Regions from separate parts of the Paracoccus sp. TRP genome, predicted to be linked through region 2. Evidence: riboswitches for the same ligand, from Rfam matches in the RefSeq annotation. Region 2 holds a riboswitch; each other region holds the start of a gene.
What was found. Region 2 has a riboswitch for thiamine pyrophosphate ahead of thiC (phosphomethylpyrimidine synthase ThiC). Riboswitches for the same ligand answer to the same signal wherever they lie in the genome.

Region 1 (4,207 bases), on a different contig from region 2:
CTTTGACTATCTGCGTTCGGATGGTGCAGAGAACGCCCGCCCGGTGCCGCTGCCTCCCCCGGCTGCTGCTGCCACCGAGGCGGCGGATGAGGGCGATGTTCAGGGGGCTTTGCAGCCGGGTGAAACCCCTGCGCCGGTCCAGACGAACCGCGACGGCCAGCCCCTTGGGGCCAATGCGGGGGTGACGCTGACGCCCTTGCCGGAAACGCTGGCCAGCCCGCCGCAAGAAGAACCGGTGGTCACGCCCACCGAATGATCCGGGAAGGATCTGAATAGCAAAAGGGCGGGACAAGATGTCCCGCCCTTTTCTCATGCCTGTTTTCCGTTTCACTCGATGCGGGCGGCCTGCCGCTGTTCCTCTTCGGCCAGTTCGCGCTGCCATTCCCGCCAGATTGATACCAGCAGCGCCATCAGCACCGGGCCGACAAACAAACCCACGATACCCATGGTCTTGACCCCGCCGATCAGGCCGAAAAACGTCGGCAGGAAGGGCAGCTTGACCGGTCCTCCGACCAAGACCGGGCGGATGGTCTTATCGACTACGAAAAGCTCGCAAGTGCCCCATAAAAACAGCGCCGCCCCCGCTACGGGCGAGCCGCTGGCAGCAAGATAGGCCGAGACAAGGGTAAAGCACAGCGGTGCGCCACCCGGGATCAGCGCCATAAAGCCGGTGATGACGCCAAATGTCACGGGTGAGGGGACACCAGCCAGCCAATAGGCCAGCCCCAGCACCACACCTTCGCCAATCGCAATCAGGGTCATGCCGGTCACTGTCGAGCTGATGGTTGCAGGCACAACGCGCGACAGCCGCTCCCACCGGTCGGGCAGGATGCGCCGGCCGACCTGGTCGATCTGGGCGACAATCCGATCTCCGTCGCGGTAAAGCACGAACAGCGTAATCAGCATGAAAAGCAGCGTCAGGGCCAGATGAAAGGCCAGCGTTCCGGCTGTCACCGCACCGCGATAGATAGCCCCGATATTCGAGCCGCTGACCAGCTGCACGATCTCGCTGATGCCGCCCGGGCGGCCGACATAGTTCTGCCAGTTCTCGTCCAGCCAGTCTCCGATCTGGGGCAGCTCAACCATCCATGCCGGGGTTGGTGCGCCAGAACTGTTGATCATAATCGCCCAGTTGATCCAGTCGCGCAGCTCCCGAAAGGCATAGATCAGCGCCATGGCGATGGGAATCAGCAGAAAGCAGACCAGTACCAGCACCAGAAGCGTCGCCGCTCCGGTCCGGCCGAGATTGAGCTGAAATGCCGCGCGGTCGCGCAGGGGCCAACTTGCCAGCGCGATGACCGAGGCGGCCAACACAGGCACCAGAAAGCCGTGAAAGAAATAGACCGAAGCCGCCACGATAGCGAGCAGCAGCCAACGCGCAGCCGATATATTGGTCAGCAGGGGGGGGCGGTGCAGGCGCAGCCCGACCTGTTTCTGGCCTTGCCGCAACGCGGCGGTGGGGTTCGGTGCTGTCGCGCTTGTCGGTTTCGGCATTTCGCCTGTCGTCATGGTCCCGATCCTGCCTGCGTGCGGGTAAGCCCGCCATGTCGCAACAGGATAACATCTGGCCCCGGGCTGCAAGTCGGAATGCCACCCCGCCACGCGGGCAAGTCCTTGATCCCGGCTCACGATCCTGTGTGCTGGCCTGCGCGCGGGCGATCCGGACGATGCGTGACAGCCCCTCCCGACCCGGCTAACCTGTCGCGCACCAGGGGGTGTCCCGGCAAGGGGCTGAGAGGCTGCTGGCGCATATACTGCGCGGCGCGGCGACCCTTTGAACCTGATCCGGATCATGCCGGCGAAGGGATGGGAAGGGACCAGCCCGTCATCTGCCCGCCCTTTGCCGGCCCCACTGCGAGGCCGTCCGACTATCCGGTCTTGCCCCCGCCAAAGAGGATGCGATGACCGAAACCTTTTTTGAAACCTTGCGCCAGGAAACCGTTGCCCAATGGGATGCCGCCGTGAATCACCGCTTTGTGCGCGAGCTTTGCACGGGCGAGATCAGCGATGCGGTCATGGCGCGCTATCTGGTGCAGGATCACCGCTTTCTGGATGCTTTTCTGACGCTTCTTGGGGCGGCAATCGCCTCGGCAGACCGGTTCGAATCGCGCCTGCGCTTTGGCCGCTTTGCCGGCATGGTCTCAGGGGATGAAAATGATTATTTCCTGCGCGCCTTTGATGCGCTGGGGGTCAGCGCCGAGGCTCGTGCGCAGATCCCCGACAGCGCGCCAACCACGGGTTTTCAGGCCCTGATGCGCGAGGCTGCTGCGACGCGCAGCTATCCAGCGGTGCTGGCAGTGCTGAATGTGGCCGAAGGTCTATATCTTGACTGGGCAAGCCGTGCGCCCCAACCGCTGCCCCCGAATTTTGTCCATGCCGAGTGGATTACCCTGCACGATAATCCCTTTTTCCGCGATTTTGTCGCGTTCCTGAAAAAGGAACTTAATCGCGTCGGCTCACAGGGGGCGGATCAGGCACGGGACTTTTTCCGCCGGGCCGTTCAGCTGGAGCTGGAGTTTTTCGATGATAGTTACACTGGTTAGCGATTAATTCTCGACAATTTCGAGATGCAGTGGACCATTTGGCGGACCGCATTCCCGGTAGTCGAGAATGATGCGCAGCAGCCCGGCAGGCGCTATCCTCTCGGAGGTGTGGCGCAATTCAGGCGGGCTCCACCAGCGGAACTCACGAAAGGTGGCGGCCTCGGGCGCGTTAAGTACCCGGGGCACAAATTCCGGGGTCTCGATCAGAAAGTAGTCCTCGGACTGCCGCCAGCGGTGCTGGTGCAGGGTCATCATGACCTGCCGTTTCCAGACCAAAGGGCCAAGGGCGGGCAGGGTAAAGCCCAACTCTTCGGCCAGTTCGCGGCGCAGGGTTTCTTCGGGCGTCTCACCCGGCTCAACGCCGCCGCCGGGAGTGATCCACCAATCGCCGCCGCCGTAATCGACACGCATCAGCAACACCCGGTCCCCGGGTGTCAGCAGAATGGCCCGCATGGCCTGTCGGTCGATGATCCTCATGCAGTCTGGGCCTTGGACAACAGGCAAAAGAAAAGGCCCCGATCCGGCACATGGCCGGGACCGGGGCCCCAATATGGTCAGCGACGCTTACTCGTCGTCATTGTCCGGCACATCGGCGATGTCATCCAGCGACACGTCGCCGTCGTCATCGTCATCATCCAGCAGATCGTCATCCAGATCGCCGGCATCGGCGTCATCGTCCAGATCGTCGTCAACAACCAGATCCGTTTGATCGTCATCGCGCGAGGCGGTCTTTTCCGCGATCAGCGAGCGTGTGCGGCCGTTGCTCAGGCTTTCCACCGTGAACTCGGCCCCGCAGGCGGGGCAGGTCATCGGATCGTTAGTCAGATCGTAAAAGCGCGTGGCGCAATGGGGGCAAAGGCGTTTCGTGCCCCATTCCTCTTTGGGCATGGTGTTCTCTTTCTGCCGCGTTCAGCTAAATCCGCTGTCCCCTGCCACAGCCGGAACAGGCTGTCAAAGCCTTTTCCCCCTTGCAGGGCAGAGGTGGTGCAGGGGAAACATGGGGCCAGAGGCAATGCTTGGCAAGATGCGATAAATCATGGACAGGATTCTGGTCGGAGGCGACATTCCCGTGACGTTGCGCCGTTCGGCCCGGGCGCGACGCATGACGCTGCGCGTTACACGGGCGGGGGGCGAGGTGGTCCTGACCCTGCCCAGCCGCGCCAGCCTAGCTGCAGGCCGTGCCTTTGCCGAATCGCGAGCCGAGTGGCTGCGCAATACGCGCGCAGGGATGCCGCCCCTGCAGCTGGCCGAACCCGGCGCGCTATTGCCTGTCGAGGGGCGGTTGCGGCGCATCGTCCCGGCAGCGACGCGGCGGATCGAGCTGGCCGGGGACGCAATCCTTGTCCCCGAACACCGCCCGGCCGGAGTGGTGGTTGAGGCATTTCTGAAACATCTGGCACAGGCGCGGCTGGCACCCGCCTGCGACCGTCATGCTGCGGCATTGGGACGCGGCTTTCAGGCGCTGGTCCTGCGTGACACCCGCTCGCGCTGGGGCAGCTGCACCCATGACGGCAGGCTGATGTTTTCATGGCGCCTTGCCATGGCCCCACCCGAAGTACTGGACTATGTCGCAGCGCATGAGGTCGCGCATCTGGCGCATATGGACCACTCGCCAGCCTTCTGGGCCGCGACCGCCCGCCTGCGGCCTGATTACGCCCGGCAAC
Region 2 (4,207 bases):
GACATGCCGAACGACATCTACTTCAAGGTCGGCCTGATCGCGATCATCGGCCTGTCTGCCAAAAACGCCATCCTGATCGTCGAATTCGCCAAAGAGCTGCGCGAACAGGGTCAAAGCCTGATCGAGGCGGCGGTACAGGCGGCCAAACTGCGCTTCCGGCCGATCCTGATGACCTCGCTGGCTTTTACGCTGGGCGTGGTGCCGCTTGCGATCGCAACGGGACCCTCGGCTGCCAGCCAGAACGCGATCGGTACCGGCGTGATCGGTGGGATGGTCGCGGCCACCGTCCTTGCTGTGTTTTTTGTTCCGGTGTTCTTCGTGTTCGTCCTTGGGCTTGTCAGCCGCCTGACCGGCGCAAAAGCTGAGAAGCCTGCAAAAGCCGATACGGCGGGCTAGGCTCCGGCTTCGCCGCAAGGGTACGGGCGGTCCCGGGGGCCGCCCGTGCTTTCCCTTCTTTTCCGCGACCCGGTTCCGGGCCGTTTCAAGCAGAGAGTTTCGGATGACTCATACCTTGTCTCTTTCCCGTCGCGGCATCCTGGGCGGGTTCGTCTCGACCCTGGCGCTTGCCGCCTGTAACCCGGTCACCTACACGGCGCCCAAGGCCGATGTGGCTACAAGCTTTGCCTCCAGCTCTCCGGCCCGGCGCGCCGGCTCGAACGCCTGGTGGGCAGCGTTTCGCGACAAGCGGCTGGATGCGTTGATTGCAGCGGGGTTAAAGCGCAACCTTGATGTCCAGACCGCTGTTGCCACGATCCGCGAGGCACAGGCCAATGCCCGGCTGGTCGGTGCAAACGACCTGCCGCAGGCGCAGGCCGAAGGTGCGGCCGGACGCGCGCACAACGAAACCGGCGTGGTCGAAACCACCTCTGCGACGCTGGGCGTTTCGTGGCTGATTGACCTTTTTGGGCAGAACCGCGCCGCGCGCGAGGGTGCCTCGGCCCGGCTGGATGCGGCCTATCTGTCGGCAGAAGTGGCGCGGCTGACCGTCGCCAGCGCAATCGCCTCGGCCTATGTTGATGCGCGCTACTATCAGGAGACGATGGCTCTGACCCGCCAGAGCCTTCAAAGCCGCAAGCGCACGCTTGAGATGACGCGGACGCAGGATGCCTTTGGCAGCGCCTCGCGCCTTGAGGTGCTGCAGGCTGAGCAGCTGGTTGCCCAGGCCGAGGCGGCCTTGCCCGCGCTTGAGGTCGGGTTTGACCAGTCGGTGAACCGGCTTGCGACCCTGACCGCTGGGCGCAGCACCGATATCGCGGCGCAGTTGCGCAAGACGGGTGGCCAGCCGCGCGCGCGCTACAGCGCCAGCGTCGGTGTACCTGCCGATGTGATCCGGGTGCGCCCCGATGTGCGCATGGCCGAACGCAACCTTGCCGCAGCTGTCGCCGATGTGGGCGAGGCGCAGGCCGCCTTTTATCCGCGCCTGACCCTGTCGGGCACGATCACGCCGACCAATATCCGCGGTGGCGGCAGCATGAAGACCTGGGGCTTTGGGCCCCAGATCACGCTGCCCCTCTTTACCGGGGGCGCGAATGAGGCCCGGCTGTCGGCTGCGCAGGCGCGTGCCGAACAGGCGCGGCTGGCGTGGCAGGCATCGGTCCTGAAAGCGGTCGAAGAGGTCGAGAACGCGCTGGCCGGCTATAACCGCGACGCTCGCGCAGTTTCCGCGCAATCGCGTCTGGTCGATAACGCCCGCGAGACGGTCAGCCTGACCCGCAGTTCGTATGAACTGGGCGAGGCTGATTTCTTCCCGGTCCTGGATGCCGAGCGCAGCCTGCTTTCAGCCCGTCAGGAACTGGCGGCAGCGGTGCGTCAGCAGGCGCTGAACTTTGTCGCTCTCAGCGCAGCCTCGGCCGGCGGTGTCGGCCTGCCTGCCAGCTGAGGGTATTGACCGGCCGCAGGGAAACGGCCATGCTGCCCGGACGTCAGGGGAGTCCCGCCCAGGGGACTGAGAGGCTGACAGGGACCGTCTTATAGCGGTTCCGGTGAAGCGACCCTTTGAACCTGACCCAGTTGATACTGGCGTAGGAAGACCGAAGGGCATTTCCCCATACGCAGATCGCGGGGTGGTCCTTTCGGGCCACCCGGCCCTTTTCGCATCTCGCGGGGCCGTTGGCCCCTTTCTGCTTCCGGGCTCGGCTGGGTCTCTGCTCAGGGAGAACGAGATGAGCCAGACCCTTCCCACTATCACCACCGGCCCTCTGCCCGGATCGCGCAAGATCCATGTTCCGGGGCAGGTGCACGATATTCGTGTGCCGATGCGCGAAATCGCGGTTTCAAACGAGGCACCGCTGATCGTCTATGACAGCTCTGGCCCCTATACGGATGCCGGGGTGCGGGCCGATATCGCGCGTGGTCTGCCCGATCTGCGCGGCGACTGGCAGTTGCGGCGCGGTGATGTGGCCTCCTATCCGGGCCGTCCCGTGACTGCTGCCGACAACGGGTTTGCCGAGGGCGCGCGCCTGACCCCTGCATTCCCTGAACGCCGCGATCCGCTGCGCGCGGTTGGGGACCGGGCAATTACTCAGCTTGCCTATGCTCGTGCGGGCATCGTCACGCCAGAAATGGAATTTGTCGCCATCCGCGAGAATGAAGGCAGGTTGGCCGCCCATATTCGCGATGGTGATCCAATGGGCGCGGATCTGCCCGATCTGGTGACGCCCGAGTTCGTGCGGGCCGAGATCGCTGCCGGTCGTGCGATCATCCCGGCCAATATCAACCATCGTGAGCTTGAGCCGATGATCATTGGCCGCAATTTTCGCGTCAAGGTGAATGCCAATATCGGCAATTCCGCCGTCACCTCCAGCATGGAGGAAGAGGTTGAAAAGATGGTCTGGGCGATCCGCTGGGGCGCCGATACTGTCATGGACCTTTCGACCGGGCGCAATATTCACAACATCCGCGACTGGATCATCCGCAACGCTCCGGTCCCGATTGGTACGGTTCCGCTGTATCAGGCACTGGAAAAGGTCGGCGGCGTCGCCGAGGATCTGAGTTGGGAGATTTACCGCGATACGCTGATCGAGCAGGCCGAACAGGGCGTCGATTACTTTACCATCCATGCCGGGGTGCGCCTGCATATGATCCCGCTGACTGCGCGCAGGGTGACGGGGATCGTCAGTCGCGGAGGCTCGATCATGGCGAAATGGTGTCTGCATCACCACCGCGAGAGCTTTCTCTATGAGAATTTTGAGGAAATCTGCGACATCATGCGTGCCTATGATGTCAGCTTCAGTCTGGGCGACGGGTTGCGCCCCGGTTCGATCGCTGATGCCAATGACGAGGCGCAATTCGCAGAGCTTCGCACCTTGGGTGAGCTGACCAAAATCGCATGGGCCAGGGATTGCCAGGTGATGATCGAGGGGCCGGGCCATGTGCCCATGCATAAGATCAAGGCGAATATGGATGAGCAGCAGCGCCATTGCCATGACGCGCCCTTCTATACGCTCGGGCCGCTGACCACCGATATCGCGCCGGGCTATGATCATATCACCTCGGGCATTGGCGCGGCGATGATTGGCTGGTTCGGGACCGCGATGCTTTGCTATGTCACGCCCAAGGAACATCTGGGTCTGCCCGACCGTGACGACGTCAAAACCGGTGTGATCACTTACAAGCTGGCCGCTCATGCCGCCGATCTGGCCAAGGGTCATCCCGGGGCGCGTCTGCGCGATGACGCCTTGTCGCGGGCACGGTTCGAGTTTCGCTGGGAGGATCAGTTCAACCTTGGCCTTGACCCTGACACCGCACGCGCCATGCATGACGAGACCATGCCGAAAGAGGCGCATAAGCTTGCGCATTTCTGCTCGATGTGCGGGCCCAAGTTCTGCTCGATGCGCATTTCGCACGACATCCGGGCCGAGGCCGAGCGTCAGGCCGGCATGGAGGAAATGGCCGAAAAATTCCGACAGGGCGGGGCGCTGTATCTGCCCGCGAAAGACGTCGCCGTGACCGAGGCGGGCTGACCTCGGCGCAGCAACCAGAGGCGGCCAGAGCCTTACTGGCCGCTTCCGTCTGACGCGGGGGCGGGGTCTTTTCCAGCTATGGTTTCGGTGGCACTGGGGCGTGGGATTGAATAGAGGTCATCCCATAGGCCGGCCTGGCCGGCTGCGGTTTAAAGAAGCAAAAGCGAGACGACCCATGGTGAATGTCCCGGAAGTGACCGGCTTCTACGAGGCGCGCACCGGCTCGGTGCAATATGTCGTAGCCG
Region 3 (4,207 bases), on a different contig from region 2:
TCCGCAAAGGCCAGCGCAGGGTCCCAGTCGATCAGCACCCCGCCAAGGTCGAAAATCACGCTTTTCATGGCATCCTTCCGCTTCGGTTGCGCCCAGATCGTCCGGAATGCCCCGCCAAGTAAAGCCCCGAGCCGCCGATTCCCCCGATGCGGCCCGATCTTACCCCACGCGGCAAAAATCTGCGCGACAGCTCTGACAGATCCAATCTGAACTGGACTGTTTTCTTCAGAGTGGATAGGACCCCGCACATGCGTATTTCTGTCGCCGGGCTAGGCTATGTAGGAATGTCGATCGCGGTGCTGCTGGCGCAGCACAACGAAGTCATGGCATTCGATCTGAACGCAGAGCGCGTGGCATTGGTAAATGCCCGCCGCTCACCCATTCAGGACCCCGATCTCGAGGAATGGCTGGCTGGAAAGCAGCTGTCCCTGCAGGCCACGACCGACCAGGCCGAGGCTATGGCGGGGGCGGATTTCGTCATCATCGCCACGCCGACGAATTACGACCCGCGCACGAACCGCTTTGACACCCAAAGCGTCGAGGCTGTGATCGCCCAGGCCCGCGACCACGCCCCGCAGGCAACGATCGTGATCAAATCCACGGTGCCCGTCGGATTCGTGGCACGGATGCGGCAAGAAACAGGCAATGAGAACATCATGTTCTCACCCGAGTTTCTGCGTGAAGGCCGCGCGCTTTACGATAACCTTTACCCGTCGCGCATCGTCGTCGGGGATCATGGCCCCGCTGCGCATAAGCTGGCCGATCTGCTGGCACAGGGCGCGATCCGCAAGGATATGCCGGTGCTTTTCACCGGCCCCGCCGAGGCCGAGGCGATCAAGCTGTTCGCCAACACCTACCTTGCGATGCGCGTGGCCTATTTCAACGAGTTGGACAGCTATGCTCTGGCCCGCGGCCTGAACCCGCGCGAAATCATCGAGGGCGTCGGCCTCGATCCGCGGATCGGCGATCAGTACAACAACCCAAGCTTCGGCTATGGCGGCTACTGCCTGCCCAAGGACAGCAAGCAGCTTCTGGCCAACTATGATCAGGTCCCGCAGAACCTGATTGCGGCGGTGGTGGAAAGCAACCGCACCCGCAAGGACTTCATCGCCGACCAGATCATCGCACGCGAACCCAAGGTTGTCGGCGTCTATCGGCTGGTGATGAAGGCCGGCTCGGACAATTACCGCGACAGCTCGATTCAGGGCATCATGAAGCGGATCAAGGCCAAGGGCATTCCCTGCATCGTCTATGAGCCGGTGCTGACCGAGGATCACTTCTTTCACAGTCCGGTCATCCGTGACCTCGACGCCTTCAAGGCCGAGGCCGATCTGATCATCGCGAACCGCCTTGGCCCCGAATTGGCCGATGTGGCAGACAAGGTCTATACCCGCGACCTCTTTGGCGTGAACTGAACGCAGGCAGGGCCCTGCCCCCAGCTTCCCTGACACCCGGACCCCGCAGCCCTTGCAACCCGGGGCGCGGGGCCCTAGTGTCATGCAAACGACTCATACACTTGGGGGGCCCCGCAACGGGGCTGAGAGGTGCAAGGCACCGACCCATCGAACCTGATCCGGGTCATGCCGGCGTAGGGAAGGGTAGAGTGAAGCGGCAAGACCATCCGCAAAACTGTCCCGACCCCATCTGCATGCCCGGCTGAACTGAAAGGCGGGCCATGCCGGGATTTCCTTCCCCACCTATCGCGCTGACGATTGCCGGATCGGATAGCGGCGGCGGCGCCGGGATTCAGGCCGATCTGAAAAGTTTTTCAGCACTCGGCGTCTTTGGCGCTTCTGTGATCACAGCCATCACCGCCCAGAACACCCGCACCGTTGCGGCGGTCGAACCCGTCAGCCCGGCGATGATCGCCGCCCAGATCGATACGGTCTTTGGTGATCTTGATGTGCGCGCGGTCAAGATCGGCATGCTGGGCGGCCCGGATGTGATCACGGTGGTGGCCGACCGTCTGACCGCGCTTCTGGCAGCCAATCCGATCCCGGTGGTGCTTGACCCGGTGATGGTGGCAAAGTCGGGCGACCCGCTTTTGCCGGACGAGGCAGTCTCGGCCCTGCGTGAACGGCTTATCCCGCTTGCGACCGTTCTGACGCCGAACCTGCCCGAGGCCGCGCGGCTTCTGGATCGCGCCCCCGCGCAAACCCCGGATGAGATGCGGGCGCAGGGCAAGGCACTTTGCGCCCTTGGCGCCACACATGTGCTGATGAAGGGTGGCCATGCCAGCGGAGAGACCTGCACCGACCTGCTGATCGGAGCCGAACCGCTGACCCTGACCGCACCGCGCCAGCACACAGCGAACACCCATGGCACCGGATGCTCACTGTCCTCGGCCATCGCGGCAGGGCTTGCGCAGGGGATGACGGTGCCGGATGCGGCAGACCGCGCGCATGGCTGGTTGCAGGGTGCAATTGCGGCCGCAGATGAGCTGGCGGTGGGGCTGGGCCATGGGCCCGTGCATCATTTCCACGCGCTATGGAGGCAGGCATGACCGCGATTACCATCCTGGGCGCGGGGGTGATGGGTCTCTCGATTGCGACCGAACTGGCCGCGCGTGGGAAACAGCCGCGTATCATCGACCCTGCCGGCAAGCCCGGCTCACATGCCTGCAGCTGGCGCGCGGGCGGCATGCTTGCCCCCTATTGCGAGGCCGAAAGCGCCGAGCCGGTGGTGCTGCGCCTTGGCCTCGACGCCGCCGATTGGTGGGAAGCAAATGGCGCCGAGGTCACCCGGCGAGGCACGCTTGTGCTTGCCCCCTCACGCGACCGGACCGAACTTGACCGCTTTGCCCGGCTGACCAAGGCTCATCAGCCGGTGACCGGTGACGATATCGCGACGCTGGAACCCGAACTGGCCGGCCGCTTTTCGCGCGGGCTGCATTTCGGCACCGAGGCGCATCTGAACCCCCGCGCCGCCCTGCTGGCTCTGCGCGACCGGCTGGAACAGCGCGGCATCCGTATCGAGACCGAGGGCGCACCGACCGGCATGATCGTCGATGCGCGCGGCCTTGCTGCCAGGGACGAGCTGCCCGATCTGCGCGGCGTGCGCGGCGAAATGCTGGTGCTGCGCTGTCCCGAGGTCACGCTGACCCGCACCGTGCGGCTTTTGCATCCGCGCATCCCGCTTTACGTCGTGCCGCGTGGCGACGGGGTCTATATGATCGGCGCGACCATGCTGGAAACCGGCGGCAAGTATCGCGTCACCGCCCGTTCGGCGGTCGAGATGCTGTCGGCTGCCTATGCCCTGCATCCGGGCTTTGCCGAGGCCGAGATCCTTGAGCTTGGCTCGGACGCGCGCCCCGCCTTTCCCGACAATCTGCCCCGCCTGCGCCGGCGCGGTGGCACGCTTTTCGCCAACGGCCTTTACCGCCACGGCTACCTTCTGGCCCCTGCCGTGGCACGTATGGCCGCCGATTATCTGCTTGAGGGCCGGAAACCGGAGTTCATGGATGAAGATCACCCTTAACGGAGCGCCGCGCGACCTGACCGGCCCGACCGTACAGGACGTGCTGACCGAAATCGGACTTGGTACGGCCAAGGTGGCAACGGCACTGAACGGTGCCTTCCTGCCCGCCGCGGCCCGCCCGGAAACGACGCTCAGCGACGGCGACGCGCTGGAAGTCGTGGCCCCCATGCAAGGAGGCTGAGATGCCGGTCTTTTACGGAACCGAGGTCGCAAGCCCGCTGATGCTGGGCACCGCGCAATACCCCTCGCCCGCGATCATGGCCGAGGCATTCCGTGCCTCGGGCGCTGGCATCGCCACCGTCAGCCTGCGCCGCGAAGGCGGCGGCGGGCAGGACTTCTATCGCCTGATCCGCGATCTGGGCATCCCCGTCCTGCCCAATACCGCCGGCTGCCATTCGGTACGCGAGGCCGTGACCACCGCCCAGATGGCACGCGAGCTGTTCGAGACGCCCTGGATCAAGCTTGAGGTCATCCGCGACGACGACACACTTTGCCCCGATGTGATCGCGCTGGTCGAGGCGGCACGGGCGCTGTCCGGGGACGGCTTTCAGGTATTCCCCTATTGCACCGAGGATCTGTCGGTCTGCGGACGGCTGCTTGATGCGGGCTGCGAGGTGCTGATGCCCTGGGGCGCGCCCATCGGCTCGGGCCGGGGGCTGAACAATCCCTATGGGCTGCGCAGCCTTCGGGCGCATTTCCCCGGTATCCCGCTGGTGGTCGATGCAGGCAT

Region 1: another riboswitch for thiamine pyrophosphate. It lies ahead of PARACOCCUSGL_RS0110600 (TenA family protein); the one in region 2 lies ahead of thiC (phosphomethylpyrimidine synthase ThiC).
Region 3: another riboswitch for thiamine pyrophosphate. It lies ahead of thiD (bifunctional hydroxymethylpyrimidine kinase/phosphomethylpyrimidine kinase); the one in region 2 lies ahead of thiC (phosphomethylpyrimidine synthase ThiC).

Annotation. Positions count from the first base shown of each region.
Region 1 is NZ_AEPN01000015.1:26,784-30,990, reverse strand. Features, by position in the region: gene hflC (protease modulator HflC) at 1-256, shown strand, start outside; gene PARACOCCUSGL_RS0110605 (AI-2E family transporter) at 328-1,509, opposite strand; TPP riboswitch at 1,702-1,824, shown strand; gene PARACOCCUSGL_RS0110600 (TenA family protein) at 1,902-2,543, shown strand; gene PARACOCCUSGL_RS0110595 (NUDIX hydrolase) at 2,547-3,020, opposite strand; gene PARACOCCUSGL_RS0110590 (FYDLN acid domain-containing protein) at 3,108-3,431, opposite strand; gene PARACOCCUSGL_RS0110585 (M48 family metallopeptidase) at 3,580-4,207, shown strand, end outside.
Region 2 is NZ_AEPN01000018.1:69,577-73,783, reverse strand. Features, by position in the region: gene PARACOCCUSGL_RS0111290 (efflux RND transporter permease subunit) at 1-396, shown strand, start outside; gene PARACOCCUSGL_RS0111285 (efflux transporter outer membrane subunit) at 500-1,879, shown strand; TPP riboswitch at 1,915-2,045, shown strand; gene thiC (phosphomethylpyrimidine synthase ThiC) at 2,163-3,962, shown strand; gene PARACOCCUSGL_RS0111275 (MBL fold metallo-hydrolase) at 4,138-4,207, shown strand, end outside.
Region 3 is NZ_AEPN01000001.1:223,646-227,852, reverse strand. Features, by position in the region: gene PARACOCCUSGL_RS0101120 (HAD family phosphatase) at 1-68, opposite strand, end outside; gene PARACOCCUSGL_RS0101115 (nucleotide sugar dehydrogenase) at 249-1,415, shown strand; TPP riboswitch at 1,508-1,612, shown strand; gene thiD (bifunctional hydroxymethylpyrimidine kinase/phosphomethylpyrimidine kinase) at 1,676-2,503, shown strand; gene PARACOCCUSGL_RS0101105 (FAD-dependent oxidoreductase) at 2,500-3,477, shown strand; gene thiS (sulfur carrier protein ThiS) at 3,461-3,658, shown strand; gene PARACOCCUSGL_RS0101095 (thiazole synthase) at 3,660-4,207, shown strand, end outside.